Regions from separate parts of the Blautia fusiformis genome, predicted to be linked through region 2. Evidence: predicted binding sites of a transcription regulator. Region 2 holds the regulator's gene; each other region holds the start of a gene.
The links. Region 2 encodes HrcA, which represses chaperone genes, less so after heat shock. Its sites were predicted from a motif close to TGTTAGCACTCNNNNNNNNNGAGTGCTAACA; they were not measured.

Region 1: the regulator HrcA is predicted to act here: its motif matches at 2,384-2,414, upstream of groES (co-chaperone GroES).
Region 3: the regulator HrcA is predicted to act here: its motif matches at 1,510-1,540, upstream of htpG (molecular chaperone HtpG).

Annotation. Positions count from the first base shown of each region.
Region 1 covers NZ_JAJEPT010000015.1:59,843-64,416, forward strand. Annotated here, with positions in the region: gene LKD46_RS12940 (DUF6106 family protein) at 1-278, opposite strand, end outside; gene groL (chaperonin GroEL) at 396-2,015, opposite strand; gene groES (co-chaperone GroES) at 2,063-2,347, opposite strand; gene codY (GTP-sensing pleiotropic transcriptional regulator CodY) at 2,645-3,430, opposite strand; gene topA (type I DNA topoisomerase) at 3,577-4,574, opposite strand, start outside.
Region 2 covers NZ_JAJEPT010000001.1:305,709-310,282, reverse strand. Annotated here, with positions in the region: gene dnaK (molecular chaperone DnaK) at 1-1,577, opposite strand, end outside; gene grpE (nucleotide exchange factor GrpE) at 1,631-2,266, opposite strand; gene hrcA (heat-inducible transcriptional repressor HrcA) at 2,285-3,328, opposite strand; gene LKD46_RS01505 (ABC transporter substrate-binding protein) at 3,503-4,574, opposite strand, start outside.
Region 3 covers NZ_JAJEPT010000004.1:216,034-220,607, forward strand. Annotated here, with positions in the region: gene LKD46_RS05555 (LPXTG cell wall anchor domain-containing protein) at 1-1,415, shown strand, start outside; gene htpG (molecular chaperone HtpG) at 1,663-3,717, shown strand; gene LKD46_RS05565 (sporulation initiation factor Spo0A C-terminal domain-containing protein) at 3,997-4,329, shown strand; gene LKD46_RS05570 (DUF5721 family protein) at 4,330-4,574, opposite strand, start outside.

The DNA.
Region 1 (4,574 bases), on a different contig from region 2:
AGCTGGAGCGATTTCACTCTTTTCCTTTTTGATTTTGACATGATCATATCAATGTCCAGTTCTCCGTTAACAAACAGATACTCGTACTCCAGATCTGTCTTCGGTATTACAAAATAACATGCAATACCAAGTGCAATAGCCGGTACCAGCAAAAGTACATTCAGCACAAGGCCTCCCAGGACCATGATCACCGTCAGCGCTATCAGACCGTATTTCACAACCAGATCTTTCGCTGTCTGCTTCTTTTTTACCAGAAGCTCTGAATATAAGTCACTCATTTGTTTCTTCCTTTCGTAATTTACTGACTTTTTGATTATAACACAAAAAGAGAGCCGCGTCTATGGCGCAGGCCCTCTCATTTTGTGAATTAATTATTTCACCTGCTCAGCTGATAATTACATCATTCCCATTCCCGGGTTTGCAGCCGGAGCCGGAGTATCTTCTTTGATTGTGGAAACTACAGCCTCTGTTGTAAGGAGTGTAGATGCAACACTTGTAGCATTCTGAAGAGCACTTCTTGTAACCTTAGCCGGATCAAGGATTCCGTTCTCAACCATGTTTACGTATTTCTCATTGAGAGCATCGAAGCCTGTACCGATCTCAGACTCTCTTACTTTGTTGATAATAACAGCGCCTTCCAGTCCTGCGTTTGCAGCGATGTGGAACAGCGGAGCCTCAAGAGCTTTCAGGATCACATAAGCACCTGTCTTCTCATCTCCTTCAAGTGTTGTTGCAAGTTTTGCAACCTCTTTGGAAGCATGGATGTAAGCAGATCCGCCACCTGCGATGATACCTTCCTCAACAGCTGCTCTTGTTGCTGCAAGAGCATCCTCAAGACGAAGTTTTGCTTCTTTCATCTCTGTCTCAGTAGCAGCACCTACACGGATAACAGCTACGCCGCCAGCCAGTTTTGCAAGTCTCTCCTGAAGTTTCTCTTTATCGAACTCGGATTTTGTCTCCTCGATCTGCGCACGGATCTGTGCAACACGTTTTGCAATGGCATCTTTGTCACCGAGACCATCAACGATAACTGTGTTCTCTTTTGCAACTTTAACAGATTTTGCACGTCCAAGCTGCTCCATCTTAGCTTCTTTCAGGTCAAGACCAAGCTCATCGGAGATCACCTGTCCGCCTGTCAGGATCGCGATATCCTGAAGCATCTCTTTTCTTCTGTCACCATAGCCAGGAGCTTTTACAGCTACTACCTGGAAGGTTCCTCTCAGTTTGTTGACGATCAGAGTTGTAAGGGCCTCACCCTCAACATCCTCAGCGATGATGAGAAGTTTCGCACCGGCCTGAACAACCTGCTCAAGAAGTGGAAGGATCTCCTGAATATTGCTGATCTTCTTGTCTGTGATCAGGATGTACGGATCATCAAGAGTTGCCTCCATTTTCTCCATATCTGTGGACATGTATGCGGAAATATATCCACGGTCAAACTGCATACCTTCTACAAGGTCAAGCTCTGTATGCATGGTCTTGGACTCCTCAACAGTGATAACACCGTCTTTGGAAACTTTCTCCATAGCATCAGCAACAAGCTGTCCAACCTGCTCATCACTTGCAGAGATTGCTGCTACGTTAGCGATCTGCTCTTTGCCGTTGATTGCCTGGCTCATGTTCTTGATCGCTTCTACTGCAACATCTGTTGCTTTTTTCATACCTTTTCTGAGGATGATCGGGTTGGCACCTGCTGCCAGGTTCTTCATTCCCTCATGAACCATTGCCTGAGCAAGTACAGTCGCTGTTGTAGTACCATCACCTGCTACATCGTTTGTCTTGGATGCAACTTCCTTGATGATCTGAGCACCCATGTTCTCGAATCCGTCCTCAAGCTCGATCTCTTTTGCGATGGAAACACCATCGTTTGTGATAAGCGGAGCACCGAAAGATTTGTCAAGTACTACGTTTCTTCCTTTCGGTCCAAGTGTTACTCTTACTGTATCTGCAAGTTTATTTACACCAGCTTCAAGTGCTGCTCTTGCTTCTGCGCCATATTTAATTTCTTTTGCCATGATAAAATGACCTCCTATTTATATTGATATACGATAAGATGTTTATATTATTTAATAACTGCCAGGATATCTTCCTGTTTTACAATGATGTAATCCGTACCATCCATCTTAACTTCTGTTCCTGCATATTTGGAGTAAATAACAGTGTTTCCGACTTCTACTTCCATCTTTACTTCTTTGCCATTTACAACTCCGCCAGGACCAACTGCGATAACTTCTGCCTGCTGTGGTTTCTCCTGTGCCTGTCCCGGAAGTACGATTCCGGATGCTGTTGTCTCTTCTGCTTCAACCTGTTTTAATACTACTCTGTCGCCTAAAGGTACTAACTTCATGATCTATGTTCCTCCTTTATAAGTTTCATCTTCGTCTGCTAGCACTCACTTTATACGAGTGCTAATCACTATGGCTATATTAGTGAATTTCACATATTTTCGCAACCCTTTTAAGATATGGTTTTTCTATATTATTCTGGTTTTATCTCTTTTATGCTCTTGTTTTCTCTTGTTTTCTTAATTTCATTATTTATTTTAATTTTATGAAACAGACAAAAAAGAGACTCCCACGCTAGCGGGAAGTCTCTTTTGTCACGTTCTTTATCTTATATCAAGCATCTGACAGTGCTGATCACATTATGCCTTCTTGCTTCTCTGTGCTTTTATCTCCTCAAGCTCATCAAAGATCACTTCATTAAGAACTTTAATGTAAGTTCCCTTCATACCGGATGAACGGGATTCGATCACACCTGCACTCTCGAATTTACGCAGTGCATTTACGATCACGGATCTGGTGATACCTACACGGTCAGCGATCTTGCTGGCAACCAGGATACCCTCATCCCCATCCAGCTCATCAAAAATATGGATGATCGCCTCAAGTTCTGAGAAGGACAGTGTACTGAATGCCGATTTAACGATCTGCTGTTTTCTGTCTTCTTCTGCGTTCTCGTCATGAACCGCACGCATCATTTCCAGGCCAACAACTGTTGTACCATACTCGCTGACGATAATATCCTCAATATCATAGGGATGATCATTGCGGTACATGAATAACGTTCCCAGTCTCTCACCTGCAATATCGATCGGATTCACGATTCCCTGATAATTTCCGGGTACATGCTCAAAGCCAAGTGTCTGGAGATTGACATTCTCCTTTGTGGAAAGAACACCAAGAAATCTCTCATTCAATAACGGGTCGATATGTCCGCCGATCTTGTCATCGATCAGCTCTGTGATCTCATCCACACCCGGGCAGATACTGACTCCCAGAACCTTACCTTTCTTACTGAGTACCAGGATATTGGAACTTAAGGTTTCCATGAGCACCTGGCAAATGTCGTTAAACACTACCTTGCTTGAGCTGCTGTTATGCAGAAGCTTATTGATTTTTCTAGTTTTATCTAGCAACTGAACGCTCATTTTTCCTCCTTTCACTTTCGTACCTTGAAAGAAATCGTTTTTCTAGTCTAATATTACACGTTATTCTGGAAATTTACAAGACATTTTTATATTTTTTTTATTTTTAACGGGATTTTCTGAAAATTAATAGAAAAGCATTTATTCAATCAATCTTCATCTTTTGGTTTTTGTTCCACATATCCGCAGGTTTCCTGGCTGCAAACCAGCTTATTTCCCTTTTCGAGCATATAATTACCACATTTCGGACATTTCTTTGCAGAAGGTTTCTGCCAGGACATAAAATCACATTCCGGATTATTCTCACATCCGTAATATTTTCTGCCTTTTTTCGTTTTTTTCATGACAATTTCGCCGCCGCACTTCGGACATGCAACACCGATCTTCTCATAATATGGTTTTGTATTACGGCAGTCCGGAAATCCGGGGCATGCAAGAAATCTTCCATGAGGACCGTACTTGATCACCATGTTGCGGCCACAGTTGTCGCAGATCACATCCGTAACCTCATCCTGTATATCAACTTTCTCAAGCTCTTTCTCAGCCTCATCCACATCATGCTTCAGATCCGGATAGAAGTTACGTACAACCGTTTTCCACTGTACGGTACCTGCTTCCACGCAGTCCAGAAGCCCCTCCATAGTTGCTGTAAAGTTTACATCCACAATACTTGGAAAAGCCTGTTTCATAATATTATTAACAACCTCTCCAAGCTCTGTGACGTAAAGATTTTTCTGTTCCTTGGATACATAGCGTCTGCTGATGATCGTTGTGATGGTCGGCGCATACGTACTTGGACGTCCAATTCCAAGCTCTTCCATAGTCTTTACAAGTGAAGCCTCTGTGTAATGTGCCGGCGGCTGTGTAAAATGCTGCTCCGGCTTCAGTTCTTTCAGCTTCAGCTCCATACCCTTTTCCAGACTTTGACTTAAAACATTACCCTTTTTGTCATCGCCCTCTTCTGTGTACACAGACATAAAGCCATCAAAGGCAACCTTGGATGCTGCAACCGTGAACACATACTCACCTGCTCCGATCTTGACAGACGTGGTCTCATAACGTGCCGGTGCCATTCTACTCGCCGCAAAACGTCTCCAGATCAGCTGATATAAACGGAACTGATCCCTGGTCAGGGATTCCTTCACCA
Region 2 (4,574 bases):
GCTTCCTTCAGTGCATTCTCAACCTGGAATACCATGGAGTCTGCATTGTTCCTTGTGTCGATCGCCTCTTTACGTTTCTTATCCTGAGCCTCGAATTCAGCTGCTTCTTTGACAGCTTTGTCGATATCGGAATCGGACATGTTAGAACCAGCTGTGATTGTGATGTGCTGCTCCTTACCTGTTCCAAGATCCTTAGCGGATACGTTAACGATACCGTTAGCATCAATGTCAAATGTTACCTCGATCTGCGGAACACCACGACGTGCTGGCGGGATTCCATCCAGACGGAACTGGCCGAGGGATTTGTTGTCTTTTGCGAACTGACGCTCACCCTGTACAACGTTGATATCTACAGCTGTCTGGTTATCTGCTGCTGTGGAGAAGATCTGGCTCTTCTTTGTAGGAATTGTAGTATTTCTCTCGATCAGACGAGTTGCGATACCACCCATTGTCTCGATGGACAGAGACAGCGGAGTAACATCCAGAAGAAGGATATCACCGGCACCTGCATCACCTGCAAGTTTACCACCCTGTACGGAAGCACCAAGTGCAACACACTCATCCGGGTTCAGGTTTTTGCTCGGCTCTTTGCCTGTCAGCTGTCTTACCTTATCCTGTACTGCAGGGATACGGGAAGAACCACCAACCAGAAGTACCTGGCCAAGCTCGGAAGCTGTGATACCTGCATCAGACAGTGCACGGCGAACCGGCTCAGCTGTCAGCTCTACAAGATCATGTGTCAGCTCATCGAATTTAGCTCTTGTAAGATTCATATCGAAATGCTTCGGTCCTTCAGCTGTAGCTGTGATGAACGGAAGGTTGATGTTTGTTGTTGTTGCAGAAGAAAGCTCTTTCTTAGCCTTCTCAGCTGCCTCTTTCAGTCTCTGAAGAGCCATCTTGTCATTGCTTAAGTCTACGCCCTCTGTTCTCTTGAACTCGGAAAGCATGTAATCTGTGACCTTCTTATCAAAGTCATCTCCACCAAGACGGTTGTTACCAGCTGTAGAAAGAACCTCGATAACACCATCACCGATCTCGATCACAGATACATCGAATGTACCGCCGCCAAGGTCGTATACCATGATCTTCTGCTCTTTCTCATTGTCAAGACCATATGCAAGAGCTGCTGCTGTAGGCTCGTTGATGATACGTTTTACATCAAGACCTGCGATCTTACCTGCATCTTTGGTAGCCTGACGCTGAGCATCGTTGAAGTAAGCCGGAACTGTGATAACTGCCTCTGTTACTTTCTCACCAAGATAAGCCTCTGCATCCTTTTTCAGTTTCTGAAGGATCATTGCGGAGATCTCCTGTGGAGAGTATTTCTTCTCATCGATGGTTACACGGTAATCGGTACCCATTTCTCTTTTGATTGAGGAGATTGTTCTGTCTGCGTTTGTAACTGCCTGACGTTTTGCAGGCTCACCTACCAGACGCTCTCCTGTTTTTGTGAATGCTACAACGGATGGTGTTGTTCTTGCGCCTTCTGTATTTGCGATAACTGTTGGCTGTCCACCTTCCATTACGGCTACACAGCTGTTTGTTGTACCTAAGTCAATACCAATAATCTTTCCCATGATTTTTTCCTCCTGTTTTAGTCTGTATCTGTTAAAATAAAGTTTGTTGTCAGTTAGTTCGCAACCTTTACCATACTGTGGCGTACTACGAAATCCTTGTACGTGTAACCCTTCTGGAATTCTTCCACCACGATGTTCTCTCCAACCTCTTCATCCTCCACATGCATCACTGCATTGTGGAAATCCGGGTTGAATTCCTTTCCCACTGCTTCGATCGGCTTCACACCAAGCTCATCCAGTGTTGTGGTAAGCTGCTTGTAGATCATTTTCATTCCATCTGCAAAAGCATCGCCTTCCTGTGCCTGTGCAAGACCTCTTTCGAAGTTATCCACAACCGGCAGGATCTTTTCAACGATCTCTTTTGCTCCGATGATGTACATGCTGGATTTTTCTTTTTCCGTTCTTTTACGGAAATTATCAAATTCAGCCATGGTACGCTTCAGGCGATCGGTAAGTTCCTCCACCTTCTGCTCAGATTTATCTTTTTTCTTCTTTCCGAAGAAGGAAGTTTTTGATTTTTCTTCTTTTTTATCCTCTGAGGCAGCTTCTTCGCCTGGAGTATTGTTTTCTTCCTCCGGCAGATCTTCTCCCTCCGGTGTCAGGCTTTTTTCTTCCTGATCTCCATCAGTTACGGGGATTTCCTTCTCCGTTTCCTGCTCTTCGGATGTTTTCTTTGTTTCCTCCGACACTTTTTTTCTACCGCCTTTCTAAGTTTTCTTCTTTTTCAAAACGTCATCCAGATGATTCTTAAGCTCTTTCAGACTGTCCACTACATTCTCATAATCCATTCGTTTGGGACCGATGATCCCGATGGTTCCGTACATTCCGTCTCCCAGTTCATATCTGGCAGTTACAATGCTGCAGTCCTTCATGGTCTGGATCGGCATCTCATCACCGATATAAACCTGGATTCCTGTATTCTCTCCATCTGACATCTGTTCTTTTACAAGATCGGCAAGTTCATGCTTTTCCTCAAATGCGGAGATCAGCTCCGTTGCCTTTTCTTTATCGGCAAGCTCCGGATACTTGAAGATGTTGGTTGCACCTGAAGTATAGATCTCCATATCTTCCTCTTCCACATGAATGGTGGCTGCCACTGCATCCAGAACTGTTGCCACCACACCACTGTGGCTGCCTGCCTGTTCCTTCAGTCTGGCGATCATCCCAAGGTTGATATCCTGGATCGGGATCCCATTGAGATTGGTGTTAAGAAGAAGATTCAGTTTCAGGATCGTCTGGTCGTCCATTTCCTCGTCCAGATTGATGATCTGGTTCCGGACTGTGTTGTTGTCACTGACAACCACTGCCACAAGCTGAAGCTCGCTCATTCTCGACAGCTGGATGAACTTGATCTTGTTGCCGCTGTACTGCGGAACGGAAACCATGGTAGCATAATTGGTATTGGAAGCAAGAACCTTCGCAACCTTCTTAAGCACCTTATCCATCTTATCTGTCTTCTCAATGATCAGATCTCGCAGCTCTGCAACCTCTGCTTCCTTCTCCTTCATCAGCTCATTGACGTAAAGTCTGTAGCCCTTATCTGAAGGAATCCTTCCTGCTGAGGTATGAGGCTGGACGATATAGCCCATATCTGTCAGGTCTGACATTTCATTTCGGATCGTTGCGGAACTTACATTGAGATCCGCATACTTGGAAATGGTCCTGGAGCCAACCGGTTCTCCGGTCTCCATATAGGTCTTGATGATTGCTTTTAAGATTTTTTGCTTGCGCTCATTCAACACCTCTTCCATGAAGCCATCTCCTTTCCTTTTATTCTTTCCTGACGGATGTTGATTCTTTTTTATATCTGTTAGCACTCATTTTAGTGGAGTGCTAACATCTACAGTCTTTAAGATATCACCATGTAAAATATTTGTCAATATGTTTTGAAAAAAAGTTCTTATTTTTTCAAAACAAAAAAAGCATCAGTACGATGCTTTTTTGTAATACTTGTCTATGCAGTTCTGTGCCCCGGCAAAAAATTCCGCTTCTGTTTTCTGTCCCAGCACGTATTTCTGAAATTCCGTACCCATAGCCGAAACAGCTTCTATGGAATCGGTGCACAGTGGTCTTGCCTTCAGCTTATAATCTTTCAGATATTGCCGGATCATTTCAATGCCATCCAGATCAAAATTCTTATCCTCGATCACATCCAGTCTTGCCGGACACATTTTTGTCAGCTGTCCGTAATTTTTACTGGCCTCATATCCTGATACATACTGAAGGAACTTCAGAGCTGCTTCTTTATGATCAGAATTTTTATTCAGTACATACTGCCAGGTTGCGATATTGGTCACCTTCTCATCAAATTCCGGAAATGGTGCCATATGGATCTTATCTTTTCCATACACGCCTGCATTCTGAAAGGTACTCAACGCACCGGTATACATGAACATACATCCATACTGGCCGTTTATAAATTTTTCATTCAGCTGTTCATGCTGGTCGATCAGATTCTCCTCTGATATCATCCCTGTATCCAGCATTCGCTTCATATATTCTGCCGCTTCTCTGGTTTTCGGATCAGTCCAGTCTGTATAATCTCCTCCGAAAAAATTGACATACTCGCTGATACTGTTATATATGTAAGAAATCTCCCATGCATCTCCGTATGCATATTTTCCCATATTCTGAAGCTTTTTCTGAAGAATCTCAAGATCACTGAGATCGGAGATTCTGTCCAGACCTGCCTGATCCAGCAATTCCTGGTTCACCCAGAACGCCATGATATCCATCCTGAACGGTACCGAAAAAATATGTCCGTCTGACATGCATATTTCTTTCAGGTATTCCTGCGGAAAATTCGCCGCTGTCTCCTCCGTCATAACGGTATCTTCCAGCGGAAGAAGAAATCCCTTATGCTTAAATTCGGATATCATCTCATCATTTACTGTGATCAGATCAACAGAATCATCTCCTGATGTCAGAAGAGTTGCTATTTTGGCCTGGCGATTGTCCGCATTAGACGGACATTTTTCGATATGGATCTCTATTCCA
Region 3 (4,574 bases), on a different contig from region 2:
GAACACTGGAACAGGGCTATGAGACTGCGCCGGATGCAAAGCCTGTAACCGTAGAGAATACAGGTACAGAGGCTATCCGGATCCAGCTTTCTGCTCCGGAGGATTATGAGGTGGGAGAGCCTTCTGCGGAAGTGCTCAATCCCGGAGATAAGGCGGCAACCTTTACCGTACAGCCCAAGACTGGTCTTCAGGCCGGAGATCACAGTGATACGATTTCTGTGACAGATCAGAATACCGGAAACACACTGGCTGAAGTCCGGCTGGAATTTACAGTTTCGGAGCCGGAACCGGAACCCAATCCCGGTCTTTCGGTAACAGACAGTCTGGAGTTTGGAACTAAAGAGGAAGGCTATAAGGAACTTCCTGATGCGAAGAAAGTTACAGTTACCAACACCGGAAATACAAAGATCGTTTTGAAACAGCCTTCATCAAATGCATATACAATTGGTACACTTTCCGCCACAGAGCTGGAAGCAGGAGATAATGCAACCTTTAGCGTACAGCCGGTCAGCGGACTTTCACAGGGGGAATATCTGGAAGACATTGTGATCGCCAATGATGCAAATGTGGAAGCTTATGTAAACGTTCATTTCAGCGTTACAAAGAAAAAAACAGATAACAGTAAGAAGGCGAATAACCTTACAGGTATCAAAAAGCCATCCGATATCAAAGATCTTCCCAATGGAACCCAGAAAACCCAGAAAGCCCTGAAGCTTCCGGGAACAGTAAAGATCACTACAACAAAGGGAGAGCAGAAGGCATCTGTTAAATGGGATGTTAAGGGATCTTCTTATGATCCGTCTTCTGCAGAACGTCAGATATTTAATGTAAAAGGTACTGTCATTCTTCCGGAGGGGGTTAAGAATCCTAACAAGATCAGTACAGTGATCGCAGTAAGTATTACAGTAAATGGATATCAGGGCACGGAAGCCGCTGCATCGGACAATAAGATCACAGGAATTGATTCCAATGGCAAGTATGATACCAATACAAAGATCACCTTTACAGCATCTGGTGCAGGGATGGATAATACAAACCCGCGTAAGGGAGATACCAGATATCAGCCGAAGAGCTGGAAGATCACAGAGACCCGTACCTGGGATGGAGAGCCTTATACTGCAACATTCCGTGTCAGCAAGCCAGGAAAATATACTCTGAAAGTTACCTTTGGACAGCAGAAATATGACGGCTCCAGCTGGAAGGATACCGGTACACAGTCAGAAAGTACGGTTACTTTTACGGTATCACAGGCAGCAGTTCTTACTGCGACTCCGAGTCCGGCAGTGACACAGACAAATCAGAAATCTGCAGTGCAGACGGGAGACAGTACACCGATCATGACATTTGTGATCATTTTGATCGTGGCTGTGGTATGTATTGGAGGAATCCTTGTATATCGTAGAAAGAAAAAATAAGAACAGAATGTAGAAGATAGTTTTACAGCACCCTCCGTACAAAAAAATGTACGGAGGGATTTTTTTGCACATAGAGATCCGTTTTACATGCTGTTGCTAGCACTCTATAATGATGAGTGCTAAATTTTTCTTGACTTTTGTAAAAAGTCGTATTAGTATATATTTATTGAAAAAAACAACAGGTTTCCGACTCTGTCGGAACATCAGAAATAAAAACAAAAATAAAAACAAAAGGAGAGTGACATATATGTCAGCAAAACATGGCAGTTTATCAATCAACAGTGAAAACATTTTTCCGATTATCAAGAAATGGTTATATTCCGACCATGATATTTTTGTAAGAGAGATGATCTCCAACGGATGCGATGCGATCACCAAACTGAGAAAGCTGGAAGTTATGGGAGATTATACATTCCCGGAAGGTTACAAACCGGCTGTAAATGTTATCGTTGATCCGGATCAGAAAACTTTGAAGTTTATCGATAACGGTATTGGTATGACAGCAGATGAAGTAGAGGAATATATCACACAGATCGCTTTTTCCGGTGCCACAGAGTTTCTTGAGAAATATAAGGATAAAACAACGGATGATCAGATGATCGGTCATTTCGGACTTGGATTTTATTCTGCATTTATGGTTGCAGATGAAGTTCATATCGATACTCTCTCTTACAAGGAGGGTTCCACACCGGTACATTGGACCTGTGACGGTGGTACGGAGTATGAGATGGCAGACGGAAACAAAACAGAACCGGGAACAGAGATCACTCTTTTCCTCAATGAGGAAAGCCTGGAGTTTGCCAATGAATATCGTATGAGAGAGGTTATTGAGAAATACTGTTCTTTCATGCCGGTAAATATCTATCTTTCCAAAGCAAATGCTGAACAGGAGTATGAAACCATCGATGAGGCAGATCTCCGTGAAGATGACGTGGTAGTTGAACATATCCATGAGGACGCCAAGACGGAGGAAAAGGAGAATGATAAAGGCGAGAAAGAAGTTGTGGAAGTTTCTCCTGCCAAAGATAAAGTAAAGATCAATAAACGGCCGGTATCCTTAAGCGATACACAGCCGCTCTGGATGAAACACCCAAATGAGTGCACGGATGAAGAGTATAAAGAATTTTACCGTAAGGTATTTATGGATTACAAGGAACCGCTGTTCTGGATCCATCTGAACATGGACTATCCGTTCAACCTGAAAGGTATCCTGTATTTCCCGAAGATCAGGACAGAGTATGATTCCATTGAGGGAACCATCAAGCTTTATAATAATCAGGTATTTATTGCAGATAACATCAAAGAGGTGATCCCGGAATTCCTTCTTCTTCTGAAAGGCGTGATCGACTGTCCGGATCTTCCACTGAATGTTTCCCGTTCTGCACTGCAGAATGATGGTTTTGTGAAAAAGATTTCTGAATACATCACCAAGAAAGTAGCAGATAAGCTCACCGGAATGTGCAAGACAGACAGAGAGTCTTATGAGAAGTACTGGGATGATATCAGCCCGTTTATCAAATTTGGATGCATCAAGGATGCGAAATTTGGTGAGAAGATGAATGATTATATCCTCTTTAAGAATCTGGATGGCAAATATCTTACCCTGAAAGACTGCATTGAGGAAAATAAAAAAGAAGAAACAAAAGCAGCTGAAGAGGAGAAGACAGAGGAGAAAGCTTCTGAAGGATCCCAGAATGAGGAACCGGAAAAAACGGTGATCTATTATGTGACCGATGAGGTACAGCAGAGCCAGTACATTAATATGTTCCGTGAAGCGGGTAAAGATGCTGTACTGCTGAAGCATGTGATCGATTCACAGTTTATTTCCCATCTTGAACAGCAGGATCAGACGATCCAGTTCAAGAGAATTGATGCAGATCTGACAGAAGAGCTTCGTGAAGACGGAGAAGCGGATGAAGCAACAGTCAAGACACTTACTGAGGTGTTCCGTAAGAATCTTGGCAAGGATAAACTTGAAGTAAAAGTAGAGAAGCTGAAAAATGAGGGAACTGCAGCGATGATCACTCTTCCTGAGGAGAGCCGCCGTATGCAGGATATGATGAAAATGTACAATATGTACGGAATGGATCCGAATATGTTCGGTGGTCAGGAAGTACTTGTACTGAACGCAAATCATCCTCTTGTAAGATTTATAGCAGAAAATCAGGGATCAGAGTATGTTCCGGTGATCTGTGAACAGCTTTATGATCTTGCAATGATGAGCCATAAACAGCTTTCTCCTGAAGAAATGACAAAATTTGTAAAGAGAAGCAACGATATCCTTATGGTCCTTACAAAATAAAACGACATATAAAATGATCGAAAGGCTTTGCCCGTAATGGGGCGAAGCCTTTGTTTTTTTATAACAATATGTGTATCTTTAACACAATTAGAGGAATTTTAAATAAAATAATAGATATTAAATAAAAATAACCTGTAAAATATGACTAAAAATTTAAATAAGTATCTAATATGTATAAAATAAATTTTCGGAAGAAAGCGAAAAATATAGATAAGTGTCGTATTATACATAAGGGAGTGCTTTTAAAAAGAGAAAAAAATGAAATGGAGGAACAAATGTATGAAAAAGGTGTATGAATTGATCAGAAGACTTGGTGCAAATTCGAAATACAAAGGATATTTTTTCGTTGCGGAAGCGGTAAAGATTTCCATGGGGTATCAGTATAAACCATTGCGGATCACAAAGGATATTTATCCATACCTGGCGCGGAAGTACAGATCAACACCTACCAATATTGAGCATGATATCAGAACAATGGTAAATGTGTGTTGGGAAGGAAATAAAAAACTGCTGGATGAGATTGCAGGATATCCTCTAGAATACAAGCCTACCAACAGTGAATTTATTGATATGCTTGCGTATTACCTGAGGGAAATAGAAGAAGAGAATTGACTATAGCCTTTCAAAAAGAATCTGATTCCTGGACAGAAAGCTCAGGATCATATCATCCCAGAGCTGCTCCGGGCGTTTATCCATAGAGAATGTTTTGAGAGAGGTTCCGGTAGTACAAAGAAGGCTGTTATTTTTAAATTGAAGATTTAAGAATAGTCCGTCAATCTGTTCGGAGGAAATTCCGAAATCTGTATTTCTCATTGCAGCTTCAACTCCACTCCGACTTAAATGTAGCACGATCCTGA